Regions from separate parts of the Streptomyces sp. NPDC050147 genome, predicted to be linked through region 4. Evidence: riboswitches for the same ligand, from Rfam matches in the RefSeq annotation. Region 4 holds a riboswitch; each other region holds the start of a gene.

Evidence for each region. Region 4 has a riboswitch for cyclic di-AMP ahead of AB0I94_RS20165 (C40 family peptidase). Riboswitches for the same ligand answer to the same signal wherever they lie in the genome.
Region 1: another riboswitch for cyclic di-AMP. It lies ahead of AB0I94_RS35275 (NlpC/P60 family protein); the one in region 4 lies ahead of AB0I94_RS20165 (C40 family peptidase).
Region 2: another riboswitch for cyclic di-AMP. It lies ahead of AB0I94_RS22120 (LysM peptidoglycan-binding domain-containing protein); the one in region 4 lies ahead of AB0I94_RS20165 (C40 family peptidase).
Region 3: another riboswitch for cyclic di-AMP. It lies ahead of AB0I94_RS11445 (transglycosylase family protein); the one in region 4 lies ahead of AB0I94_RS20165 (C40 family peptidase).

The regions. Positions count from the first base shown of each region.
Region 1 is NZ_JBFALJ010000031.1:16,237-19,435, forward strand. It holds gene AB0I94_RS35275 (NlpC/P60 family protein) at 1-1,211, opposite strand, end outside; cyclic di-AMP (ydaO/yuaA leader) riboswitch at 1,219-1,376, opposite strand; gene pcrA (DNA helicase PcrA) at 1,621-3,199, shown strand, end outside.
Region 2 is NZ_JBFALJ010000014.1:70,862-74,060, forward strand. It holds gene AB0I94_RS22110 (peptidoglycan-binding protein) at 1-175, opposite strand, end outside; gene AB0I94_RS22115 (hypothetical protein) at 431-784, shown strand; cyclic di-AMP (ydaO/yuaA leader) riboswitch at 1,564-1,720, shown strand; gene AB0I94_RS22120 (LysM peptidoglycan-binding domain-containing protein) at 1,724-2,482, shown strand; gene AB0I94_RS22125 (hypothetical protein) at 2,647-3,199, shown strand, end outside.
Region 3 is NZ_JBFALJ010000005.1:271,186-274,384, forward strand. It holds gene AB0I94_RS11435 (cytochrome P450) at 1-329, shown strand, start outside; gene AB0I94_RS11440 (transglycosylase family protein) at 466-1,434, shown strand; cyclic di-AMP (ydaO/yuaA leader) riboswitch at 1,669-1,814, shown strand; gene AB0I94_RS11445 (transglycosylase family protein) at 1,818-2,537, shown strand; gene eno (phosphopyruvate hydratase) at 2,775-3,199, shown strand, end outside.
Region 4 is NZ_JBFALJ010000012.1:147,092-150,290, forward strand. It holds gene AB0I94_RS20155 (LysE family transporter) at 1-298, shown strand, start outside; gene AB0I94_RS20160 (DUF6328 family protein) at 276-818, opposite strand; gene AB0I94_RS20165 (C40 family peptidase) at 974-1,447, opposite strand; cyclic di-AMP (ydaO/yuaA leader) riboswitch at 1,451-1,642, opposite strand; gene AB0I94_RS20170 (hypothetical protein) at 1,979-2,287, opposite strand; gene AB0I94_RS20175 (ATP-dependent Clp protease proteolytic subunit) at 2,295-2,945, opposite strand; gene AB0I94_RS20180 (amidase) at 3,119-3,199, shown strand, end outside.

The DNA.
Region 1 (3,199 bases), on a different contig from region 4:
GGCCGCACCACGCTGTGGATGGGCATGTAGTAGATCGACTCGACGCGGACGTTCGTGCCCGGCTTCGGGGCGTGGATCATCTTGCCGTCGCCGATGTATATCCCCACGTGGCTGATGTCGTCGTAGAAGAAGACCAGGTCGCCCGGCTTGGCGTCGGCCGTCTTCACGGTCGTGCCGACCTTCACCTGGTCCCACGTCGTACGCGGCAGGGAGATCCCCGCGGCCTTCCAGGCGTCCTGGGTGAGCCCGGAGCAGTCGTAGGAGTCGGGGCCGGCGGCGCCCCACACGTACGGCTTGCCGATTTGACCCTCGGCGAAGTTGATCACCTTCGCGGCCTTCGTCGCGTAACCACTGTCCGTGCCGCCAGAGCCAGAGCCAGAGCCAGAGCCTGCGCCCGTGTCGGTGCCGGAGCCCGAACCCGAGCCCGAGTCCGGGGTCGTCTCCTTCTCCTTCTCGCGTTCCTTGGCCGCGGCCTCCTCGGCCGCCTTGCGCTTGGCCTCCGCCTCGGCTTCCTGCTTGCGCGCCAGCTCGGCGGCCTTGCGCTTGGCCTCTTCTTCCTTCTTCTTCTCGATCGCCGCCAGCCGTGCCTTCTCCTCGGCCGTCAGCTCCGAGAGCAGCGTGCGCGCCTGACCCAGCTTCTTCTGGACGGTCTGCTTGCTCGTCCTGAGATCGTCCCGTGAGTCGCTCAGCGTCTCCAGGCTCTTGGCGGCCTTCGTGCGCTGCTTCGTCGCCGAGGCCTGTTGCGTCTGGTAGTCGTCGACCGCCTTCTTCTGGCGCGCGGTCAGCCGTTCCGACAGGTGGTTCTGGGCGAAGTACCCCTCCGGGTCGTCGGCGAGCAGCATCGTGGCGGTCTCCGAGACGCCGCCGGTGCGGTACTGGGCCGCGGCGAACGTGCCCAGCTGTTGGTGGGCCTCGTTCAGCTTGTCCGTGCGCTTGGCCACATCGTCGAGAAGGGTGTCGACCTTCTTGCGCTGCTTGTCGGTGCGCTCCTTGACCGAGTTGTACTTCTGGGTGGCTACGCCCGCCTGGTGATAGAGGTCGTCGACCTTCTTCTGCACCTCTTCGAGGCTGGGCTTCTCGGGTGCGGACGGTGCCGCTTGCGCGCTCTGTGACAGGAGAGCCACGGAGGTGAGGGCTGCCGTCGTGATGCCGAGGGCGGGAGCGGCGCGTAGGCCGGCCATGCGGGTCCGCGGCTTGCGGTGCGACGCCAAGGGAGGCGACTCCTTCCGTAGACCGCCTACCGGGTTAGCTGTCGGGTTCGGGCGGGTGGTTCCGGAAGGTTGCCCTACGGTCCCGTACCGCGTACGGGACCGATTCACCCCAAGTTCATCGTGGGTCCCCGGCTCCGAGGAGATCGAACTCGGCGGAGGCCACCCGTTCCCGGCGGGGTTCGCCGGTGGGAGTACGAGCGGCCCGCGGAGCACGCTAGCCAACTCGTGTGGCTCGTGTGAAGGTTGATGTTCGATATGCCCGATACATTTTCGTTACTTTACGAAGCTCTTGACGCGGGCACGCCGTGTTATGACGGAGAGTGGCAGGGCGTGGGCGTGGCGTAGGCGGGTGTGACGTGGCCGGAACCCGGAGCGGGTTGTCAGTGGGGCCGCCTAGACTCGGGAGGCGATGAGCAGCCTCTTTGATGACAGCTTCCTGGCGGACCTCCAGCCCTCGCGGGCTTCGGAGGAGGAGTCCCCGCCGCCGCCCGAGGACAGTGCTCCGGAATCCGTTCCGGATGATCTGTTCGACGGGAAGTTCGACGCGCCCGTGCCCCGGGAGGCGCACTACCGCGGCGGCGCCCCGCGCCCCGTGATCGACCCGGCGGCCCTGCTCGACGGGCTGAACGAGAACCAGCGCGCGGCTGTCGTGCACGCGCACTCCCCGCTGCTCATCGTCGCGGGGGCGGGCTCCGGCAAGACCCGCGTCCTGACGCACCGCATCGCGTATCTCCTGGCAGAGCGGCACGTGCACCCGGGGCAGATCCTGGCGATCACGTTCACCAACAAGGCCGCGGGCGAGATGAAGGAGCGCGTCGAGCAGCTCGTCGGGCCGCGGGCCAACGCGATGTGGGTGTCGACGTTCCACAGCGCGTGCGTCCGCATCCTGCGCCGCGAGTCGAAGAAGCTGGGCTTCACCTCCTCCTTCTCGATCTACGACGCCGCCGACTCCAAGCGGCTCATGGCGCTGGTCTGCCGCGACCTGGACATCGACCCGAAGAAGTTCCCGCCGAAGTCCTTCAGCGCCAAGATCTCGAACCTGAAGAACGAGCTGATCGACGAGGAGACCTTCGCAGGCCAGGCCGCCGACGGCTTCGAGAAGACGCTCGCGCAGGCGTACGCGATGTACCAGTCGCGGCTGCGCGAGGCGAACGCCCTCGACTTCGACGACCTGATCATGACGACGGTCCACATGTTCCGCGCGTTCCCGGACGTCGCCGAGCACTACCGCCGCCGCTTCCGCCACGTGATGGTCGACGAGTACCAGGACACCAACCACGCGCAGTACGCCCTGGTCCGCGAGCTGGTGGGGCCCTCCGGAGGCGAGGGTGACGACCCCGCCGAGCTGTGTGTCGTGGGCGACGCGGACCAGTCGATCTACGCCTTCCGCGGCGCCACGATCCGCAACATCCTCCAGTTCGAGGAGGACTATCCGAACGCGACCACGATCCTCCTCGAGCAGAACTACCGCTCCACGCAGACGATCCTGACCGCGGCCAACGCCGTCATCGAGCGCAACGAAAGCCGCCGCCCCAAGAACCTGTGGACCAACGCGGGCGCGGGCGCGGGCATCATCGGCTATGTCGCCGACACCGAGCACGACGAGGCGCAGTTCGTCGCCGACGAGATCGACCGGCTCACCGACGCGGGTGACGCGAAGGCGGGCGACGTCGCGATCTTCTACCGGACGAACGCGCAGTCCCGTGTCTTCGAAGAGATCTTCATCCGCGTCGGCCTGCCCTACAAGGTCGTCGGCGGCGTCCGCTTCTACGAGCGCAAGGAGGTCCGGGACGTCCTCGCGTATCTGCGAGTGCTCGCCAATCCGGAGGACTCCGTCCCGCTGCGGCGCATCCTGAACGTACCCAAGAGGGGCATCGGCGACCGCGCGGAGGCGATGATCGACGCGCTCTCGCAGCGCGAGAAGATCTCCTTCCCGCAGGCACTGAAGCGCGTCGACGAGGCGTACGGAATGGCGGCCCGTTCGGCGA
Region 2 (3,199 bases), on a different contig from region 4:
AGCCGTGCGCCCTGAGGTGGCGCTGGAACGCCTTCCAGCTACCGGTGCCCAGGTAGCCGTCGATGGATCCCCTGTAGCCGTGGAACGCAGCCAACCACTCCTGAACGGCCCTGGCCTGCCTGCGATCGAGACCGAGGTTGACCACCGCCTGCGTGGTGGCGCCTGACGTACTCACCGTTGCCGCCCTCGGCGCCTCCGCCGGAGTCGCCGCGAACCCGTTTCCCGTTGCCGCAAGGCTGGCGCCTACCACGCCGGCAACCAGAGCAAGACGGACGAGTGGTCTGGCCGACAGTTTCATGTACATATGCAACTCCCCGTTGACGCATCGCATGCGGCCCGAGCACGACTTTCGTGGCGTGTGACGAGCCCTTCTCTTCATCGGCAGACGGTAGGAAAGATATGGGGCCGTTGGCATGAGTATGGGTACTCAATGGGTAACCCCGGTCTCTGCCAACAGGCGTGTGACAGAGGCGAGTTCGGCGGCGCCGTCGAACTGCTCCACCTCGGCCTGCCCGGCCGGTTCGGCCGCCGCGCGCAGACGCTGCTCACCCCGGACCCGGCCTCCGACCTCAATCGACTGCACCGCAGATGGAACGGTCTGCCAGCCCGCCGCACCAACGGGCGAACACGTCGGCCGCGCTCGTCGACGCCCAAAGACGGCAGCGCCGCACAGCTGCACCTGACGGCAGTCGGCCGGCCATTTCGCCGCCCGCGCCCGGCACAACTGAGCCGTCGTCACGTACGACAGCCTGCCCTGGTCGTCCGCGCGTACGTCGTGAAGTGAACTCCGGCGGTATGCGCCGCCTCGCTACCTCCCTGGTTGCAACCAGAGGCCCCCCTGGCTGACGCCCGCTAAGCCCGGCCCGCCGTAGGTTCCATCAATGCGGCGCGCTCCAGAGGGCGCCGCAACGGCAGCTTCTGGGGAAAGTTCTACGACCACAAGATCGACGGGAAGTACGTCCTGCTCCAGGCCAAGTGGAAGGGGCAGGCCTGGACGACCATTCGTACCGCCGCGAATGACGAAGGCTTCAAGGGCAATTACAGCAAGCTCAACGGATCGAATCGGGCCTCAGGATGCGGCTCCCTCACAAGGAGCCGCATCCAGGGTTCGCCAACTGGGCCACGGATTCAGGGCCGTTGTGGGAATTGCCGCCCAAGTCCCCACACGAGAACCGCCTCCCACCGTCACACACAAGGCCACCATGACCAGCAAACCACTTAGACAACATAGGCCATATGCCCCTTTTGACGCACAAAGAACGCCCTCGCGTTATGTCCGAATTGAGGATTAAGGCCACTTCTGCACCCAGTTGGGATTGCGCTTCAGTGGAATGAGTCACACCCGACTGCGCGACCGCTCAAGAGCCGCTCGGCGCATTTTCGTTTCACGCAAAGAAAGTTGAGGCTATTTGATCAATGGGGCCAAGGGATTTCGATCACTAGAATCGCCCCCGCGCATTCCCCCCATCGAATTCCGCCCTTGTTCTGTCCGGGCTTTCTCGCCTAACCTCACCGTCAATCCGGATGGAACGCCGAATCCTGCCGCTGTCCGGAAACCCTTCCCGTACTCACTCACTTACGCACGGCAGGAGCGGGGGAACCAGGTAAGCCGCCGTTCCGGACTCCGGAACGGCTCGGGGTGAAGTCACATTCGCAGTGTGACCGGACATCTCCCGTCCGAACCCGACAGCTCACCTCGTAGGCGACGGAGAGGAAATTCGTCATGCCTGCAAAGGGAAAGCACCGCCGTCCCAAGTCCAGCTCGTTCCGCCGGGGCATCGCCGCGGCGGGCACGGGCGGCGCCGTGCTCGTCCTCCCGGTGATCGGCGCGACCTCGGCCGGCGCCGCGCAGCCCGCGGCGGCCGCCAAGCCCGCCGCCCCCAAGACCTACGTCATCGCCGAGGGCGACTCGCTCTCCAAGATCGCCCGAGAGCACTCCGTCAGCGGCGGCTGGAAGAAGCTGTACGAGGACAACCGCAGCGTGCTGGGTGACAACCCGAGACTGATCCACCCCGGTCTCAAGCTCACCATCGGGCAGAAGGCCCCGGCCAAGCCCGCGGAGGATGCGACCGCCTCCAAGGCGTCCGACGAGCGCGCGGACCGCTCCAAGCGCACGAACACCGCCGCCGAGCCCGCCGCCGCACCGGCGAAGAAGACGTACACCAACAACCTCGACGGCTGGATCAAGGAGTCGCTCGACGTCATGGCCCAGCACGGCATCCCCGGCACCTACGAGGGCATCCACCGCAACGTGATGCGCGAGTCCTCCGGCAACCCGCTGGCCATCAACAACTGGGACGTCAACGCCGCCGCAGGGACCCCGTCCAAGGGGCTCCTGCAGGTCATCGCCCCCACCTTCGACGCCTACCACGTGCCCGGCACCTCGCTGGACAGCTACGACCCGGTCGCCAACATCACCGCCGCCTGCAACTACGCGGCCGACCGGTACGGCTCGATCGACAACGTGAACGGCCCCTACTAGGAGCCCCCTCTCGACCGCCCCGAGCCCCGGCACGCACTGCGTCCGGGGCTCAGGCGCGAGCCTGTCCGGGGCTCAGGCGCGGGCCGTAGATTGGCATGCACCCGTCTATTCACAGACGGGTGCATGCCAATAAGGTGAGCGACCTTCGCGTTCTGGGAGGTCTCATGAACGGTCTCCGTGCGGTCATCATCGGTCTTGTCGTCGCGTGTGCAGCAGCCGTGTCGCCCGTCACGGCCGGGTCGCCGGCCGCGGCCGTGCCGCCTGCCGATGCCGGTACGCCGAGCGTGACGCCAAGGTGGTCGGCGCTGCCGGTGCCCGCGGCTGCCCCTCCGGTGACCGTGTCCGATCTCGCCGCCCGCGGGGCGGGCGACGCCTGGGCGACCGGGTACGAGCACACCGCCGACTGGGTGCGGCCGATGCTCTACCGGTGGGACGGCGCGGCGTGGAGCCGGGACACCACCTTCCCCGGCGCCGATGAGTCGGGCTGGCTCGGCAAGGTGCGGTTCGTCGGCAAGGAGGCGTGGATCTTCCACAACCGCGCCGGGACGGGAGAGATCCTGCGCCGGTCGGCGGGAGGGTGGATCACCGTCCCGCTGCCGCAGACCCTGTGGACCTATCAGGACTTCGCCGCGGTACCGGGCGCCGCGTGGGTGGTCGGTGAGGACGACACCGGGCCGAAGGTGTTGCACTACGACGGTTCCGACTGGACCACACAGC
Region 3 (3,199 bases), on a different contig from region 4:
ACCCCGTCCTCGTCGTCCTCGCCGCCGCCGATCGCGACCCCGAACGCTTCGACCGGCCGGACACGCTCGACCTCTCCCGCCGCGACAACCAACACCTCGGCTACGGCCATGGCATTCATTACTGTCTCGGCGCACCGCTGGCCCGGCTCGAAGGTCAGGCCGCCCTCGCGACGCTTCTGCGGCGCCTCCCTGACCTGCGACTCGCGGCGGAACCTGGTGATTTGAGGTGGCGCGGCGGGCTCATCATGCGGGGGCTCCGTACACTCCCCGTGGAGTTCGCGCCCGCACAGCGGAGCAAATATCAGCCGCCTGAACCGACGTCCAGCTGACGCGCCGTCAAGACTGTGACTTTCACGTGATCTCCGCTGCATCGACTTGTGACAAGCGTTCGACTGCCGCTACGTTCACCGACGACTCGGCATCCCGTGCCGCAGTCGTCGCTCCAGTCACGCGAAAGGCAACCGCATGCTCTCCGGCAATGGTCGTCACCGACGCCCCCGCCAGGCCCCGGCCCTGATCGTCGCGGCAGGAGTCGCGGGATCGGCCATCGCCATCCCGCTGCTCGGCGCCACCAGCGCGAGCGCGGCGTCCACCGCCACGTGGGACAAGCTCGCGGAGTGCGAGAGCGGTGGTTCCTGGAGCGCGGACGCCGGCAACGGCTACTACGGCGGTCTCCAGCTCTCGCAGCAGACCTGGGAGGAGTACGGCGGCCTCGACTTCGCGCCGAGCGCCGACCAGGCGAGCCGTTCCCAGCAGATCTCCGTCGCCGAGAAGGTCCTCGACGACCAGGGGCCCAAGGCCTGGCCGAGCTGCGCGCCGACCGCCGGCCTCTCCCAGGACGGCGCCGCCGCCGACGTCGACCCGGGTGCCCCGATCACGACGATTCCTTCTGACGAGCCGTCGGAGTCGCCTGAGTCGTCCGAACCGAGCGAGCCGAGCGAGTCGTCAGAGCCGGGCGAGACGGCCGACTCCTCGGACAGCGCCAAGCCGTCCGAAAAGCCGGACGCCGACGGCGAGTCACGAGACAAGAATCACGACGAGCCGGGCAAGTCGGGCGACCCGGGTGAGTCCGGTGACTCGGCCAAGTCGGACGACCCGGACAAGTCTCGCTCGGAGGACGCCACTTCGACCACCCCTTCGCCCTCCACCGGTGAGAGCGAAGGCCGCCACCGTGGCGGCGGCGCGGGCGACGAGGCGTCCGAAGGCTCCGCCCGCGAGGGTTCGGGCCGACACGCCTCCCGTGGCGACGAGCGCGAGCATGACGTCTCCGAGGGGACGTACACGGTCCGCTCCGGCGACAACCTCTCGCTCATCGCCGACGACCTGGATGTGAAGGGCGGGTGGACCGAGCTGTACGCCGAGAACGAGAAGTCCGTCGGCTCCGACCCCGACCTCATCCTTCCCGGTCAGAGCCTCGATTTGGGCGAAAAGTAAGGGTAGTTGGCGAGTCGCTTTGCGCTCGATGTCCCAATTGGCGCAAGTGAGAGATGGGTCTCAGAAGCCCTGATCGTCTTTGAAATTAGGCGGATCGCATGCCTAACGTCGTGACCGCTCGCCACAGCGGGCCCCGCCGGTCGGTACGCCGAGTCCTGCCAACGGCCGTTCGGGAACAGTCGTCGCGTAAGCGCCGTAGGCAGGAGCGGGGGACCCAAGGTTTGCGCCGGGCCGGTCCGTTGAAAGCCGAGCATCGCGAGAGCGAGCGAGGCGGACGGACAGGAACGGCTAGGGGTTAAGTCGCGCTCAAGAAGCGCGGCCGGGCAACTTCACTGGCCCGAACCCGACAGCTCACCTCGCAGGCGTCGGTGAGGGGATCACTCATGCTGTTTTCCAGCAAGGGCAAGCACCGCCGCCCGTCCAAGGCCACTCGTGTCGTCACGCTCGCCGGTGTCACCGGTGTCGCTGTCGCCGCTCCGCTGATGGCGGCCGGTTCGGCCTCCGCCGCGACGAACTCCGAGTGGGACGCCGTCGCCCAGTGCGAGTCGGGCGGCAACTGGTCCATCAACACCGGCAACGGCTACACGGGCGGCCTGCAGTTCTCGTCGTCCACCTGGGCGGCGTACGGCGGCACGAAGTACGCGCCCACCGCCGACAAGGCCTCCAAGGCCCAGCAGATCGAGATCGGCGAGAAGGTCCTCGCGGGTCAGGGCAAGGGTGCCTGGCCGAGCTGCGGCGTCGGCCTCTCGGGCGCTTCCAACCAGGGTGGCGGTGCGCAGCAGAGCGCCCCGCAGCAGACCCAGGAGCAGCCGCAGAGCAAGCCCAGCGCACAGACCGAGCAGCCGCAGCAGGCCGCCCCCAAGGCGGCCCCGAAGGTCGAGGCCGCACCGCAGGCCGAGTCCAAGAAGACCGTCGAGACGCCGACCGGCAAGACGGTCAAGAAGGGCGACGGCGAGTACAAGGTCAAGAAGGGTGACACCCTCTCCAAGATCGCCGAGGCCAAGGACGTCAAGGGCGGCTGGCACAAGGTCTACAAGCTCAACGGCGACATCATCGACAACGCCGACATGATCTACCCGGGCCAGCAGCTCCACCTGAGCTAGTCCTGGCGGGGTGCTCCCCCTCCCCGCCCCGGTGCGCGTATCCCCCGTACGCACCGGGGCGGGGTTCATTCGGTCCTCGCCCCGGACCTTCCACTCTTTGTTCCGTTCGGAAACATTTTGCTCTCGGTTTGTCCACGGGGCGGTCGCTCGGCTGGCTCTTGTCCGGGAGCCGGTTAGGCTCGTGTCCGCGAGGCCAACGTTTCGCGTACCCGCGTCACATCCCAGAAGGAGATGCTCGTGCCGTCCATCGACGTCGTCGTAGCCCGGGAAATCCTGGACTCCCGAGGCAACCCCACGGTCGAGGTCGAGGTCGGCCTCGACGACGGCAGCACGGGTCGTGCCGCCGTTCCGTCCGGTGCGTCCACCGGTGCTTTCGAGGCCATCGAACTCCGTGACGGTGACCCCAACCGTTACATGGGCAAGGGCGTGGAGAAGGCCGTCCTCGCCGTCATCGAGCAGATCGGCCCGGAGCTCGTCGGGTACGACGCGACCGAGCAGCGCCTGATCGACCAGGCGATGTTCGACCTCGACGCCACCGACAACAAGGGCTCGCTCGGCGCCAACGCCATCCTCGGCGTCTCGCTCGCCGTCGCACACGCCGCGTCGGAGGCCTCCGACCTCCCGCTCTTCCGCTACCTCGGCGGCCCGAACGCGCACCTGCT
Region 4 (3,199 bases):
GGGCAGTCTGCGTCAGGGCTTCTTCACCAACGCCCTCAATCCCAAGGCGCCCATCACCTTCCTCAGCGTGCTGCCGCAGTTCGTGCCCGCGGGCAGCCCCGCGATGCCCAGGACACTGCTGCTCGCGTCGATCATCGTGGCCCTCGCCCTGGTGTGGTTCCCGGTCGTCGCGCTCCTTGTCGACCGGCTCGGGCGGTGGTTGCGCAAGCCGCGTACGGCCCGTGCGATCGAGGGGGGCACGGGCGTCGCGCTGAGCGTCCTCGGCCTGGTGCTCCTCACCGAGGCGCTGACGGCCTGACGTCGTCCGACGTGTCCGCATCTCCCTCGTCGCGCGCGCGGCGCACCAGAAGGGGAAGCAGCCCCCACAGGCCCGCGCACACCACCAGCGTGCCCGCCCCCGCGATGATCCCGCCGGTCCGGCCCACCGCCACGTCGACGACCAGGAGCACGGCGCTGGAGACCGCGAACACCAGGACCGTCAGACCGATGCCGGCGAGGCGGGACGACACGCGCACGATCAGTGGCTTGGCGTGCTGCTGGAAGAGCGACCTGTGCACGGCGGCCGGAGCGGTGAACAGCGCCGCGGCGAGCACGGCGAGCAGCAGCGTGGTCACGTAGGTGGTGCGCTGCATCGTGTCGAGGGAGGGAAAGCGCTCGGTGAAGGCGAGCGTCAGCAGGAAGGCGAAGAGGATCTGCACCCCGGCCTGCGTGACGCGCAGCTCCTGGAGAAGCTCCGCGAAGTTGCGGTCGGCGCGCTCGAAGCGCGTCTCGTTGCGCGGTGGGTCGTCCGAGGTGTGAGAGCTGTTGTTTTCGGCCATGGCGCACGAGTATCCGCGCCCACGCGCCCCACGCCTGGCGGGCGCGCCGACCAGAGGGCCGGGCGGGGGCCGCGCCGGGCCGGGCGGGCGGTGACGGCGGCCGTGAGGCCACCGCCACCGCTACCGCCGCCCGGCCGACCGCCGGTGACGGAAGATCAGCGCACCCTGCCGTACCAGACGCTCTTCGTCCAGATCTTCTCGAGCCGCACCACGGTGTTCGACTTGGGGGCGTGCCAGATGCGGCCCTTACCCGCGTAGATGCCGACGTGGTAGACGTTCCGGCCGGAGTGGAAGAAGACCAGGTCACCGCGGACTCGGTTGGACGCGGAGATGTGGCGGGTCTTGTTGTACTGCTGTCCGGCGGTGCGCGGCAGTTTCTTGCCCGCGCGCTTGAACGAGTACTGGGTCAGGCCCGAGCAGTCGAACCGGTTCGGTCCCGTCGCTCCGTAGCGGTACGGGGAGCCTTTCTTGGCGGCGGCGATCTTGAGCGCCTTCGTCCCGTGAGTGGCCGCCTCTGCCTCCGACGTGAGCCCTGGGGCCACGAGGGTGCCGCCTACGACGGCGAGCGTGAGGGCGGACACGGATCCGGCCCTGGTGAGCAGCGACGGGACATGATTCAGCGCGGTCATGCGCAACCCTTCGTCAACCGCCTGTGAAGGATGACCTGTCGGATTCGGGCTGGCGAAGTTGCCCGGCCGCTGTGTGCGGCTTCACCCCAAGGGCCGTCGTCCGGACTTTCCGGACCGACCCGTCATGCCTGGGTCCTCCACTCCTGCCGATGCACAGATGTCGACCGGTCATCCGGGCGGCGGCAGGATTTGGCGTCCGCTCGGACCGCCCCGCCGTGGTGGCGGGGGCTTGTCGTCGGAAGGGATCTTGACCCGTCAAGGGCACGAATTCCGAGTCGAAACGGTGTTTTGTGAGGCTCCTCACGCCTGAACCGTTCGGGTGGACAAGGTCGGATTCGGGGAGCGGAGAGGGCACCGGATGATCGTTCGACCAGCACCGGAACGAGTAATTCCGGCTCACGCGTACACAACTGACGCAACTGAAGACGTCTCAAAAAAGGACGGATGTCTACGCCGAACGAGGTAGCCCGTTTGGTTCGTTTGAGATCGGCCCCGGACACAACTGAGTTCGAGGGCCCGGGTGACGGGCGCTCAGGACGCCGACGGGGGCGGCACGGTGACCCGTCCTGTCCGCCGCTCCCCGTCGAGAACGCGCAGCGCACGGGCCAACGTCGGCGCGTGCACGGTGCTCTCGCCCCGCTGATGCATGAGCGTCAGCGCGTCCCGCAGGGCGGTCGCGCCGGCCACCAGGGCCTGGGCGGCACGCAGTCCGCCGTAGGTGTCCGAGGCGCGGCCGGGGTTGATCCGGCCCAGCAGGTCGACCACTTCGAGGTACCGGTCGATCAACTCGCCCTCGGCGCGGGTCAGAGCGGGCAGCGGGGGCAGTTCGGGCGGCAGCATCGGCGGTTCACCCCGCGTCCGGGGTGTGCGGGTTCGGAGTGCGCGAAGACGACTTGCGGCTGGCGATGACTCGGTCCACCAGGCCGTACTCAACTGCCTCGGCCGCGTCGAGGATCTTGTCCCGCTCGATGTCGGCCGCGACACGTTCGGCGCTCTGGCCCGTGTGTTGGACGAGCAGCTTCTCCAGCCGCGCGCGGGTGCGCAGGAGTTCGTCGGCCTGGATCGCCAGGTCGGAGGTCTGGCCCTGGATCGGCTCGGCGAGCGAGGGCTGGTGGATCAGCACGCGGGCGCCGGGCAGCGCGGACCGCTTGCCGGGGGTGCCGGCGGCCAGCAGGACGGCGGCCGACGACGCGGCCTGTCCCAGGCAGGTCGTCGCCACGTCGCAGGTGACGAACTGGATCGTGTCGTAGATCGCGGTCATCGCGCTGAACGAGCCGCCCGGGGAGTTGATGTAGAGCGAGATGTCGCGATCGGGCGCCAGGTATTCGAGGTGCATGAACTGCGCCATCACGTCGTTGGCCGACGTGTCGTCGATCGGCGTCCCCAGAAAGACGATGCGCTCCTCGAGCAGCTTCGAGTACGGGTCCAGCGTCCGCTGCCCCGTGCTGGAGCGTTCGGTGAACTCGGGCAGGACATAACGGGCGATCGGTCGGTTCATGGCGCGTCTCTCCTCTGCCGGGGTCGGCTGCTCCCCAAGACTTCCTGTAAAAAATGTACAGGACGTACGTAGCGTTGTGGCGAGGGTTCTGGTGCGGAACGGATGACCGGCGCGGCGGCGTGGGCATACTCCGCCTCGTCGCGATCTCCGCCGCCCCGAGCCGAAGGTGTCGCATGAGCCCCGAAACGCACCGATCCGCCGAAGCCGCGGACGCTCACCCATTCCCCCCGCCCCCCGAGCTCGTCCACCTCACC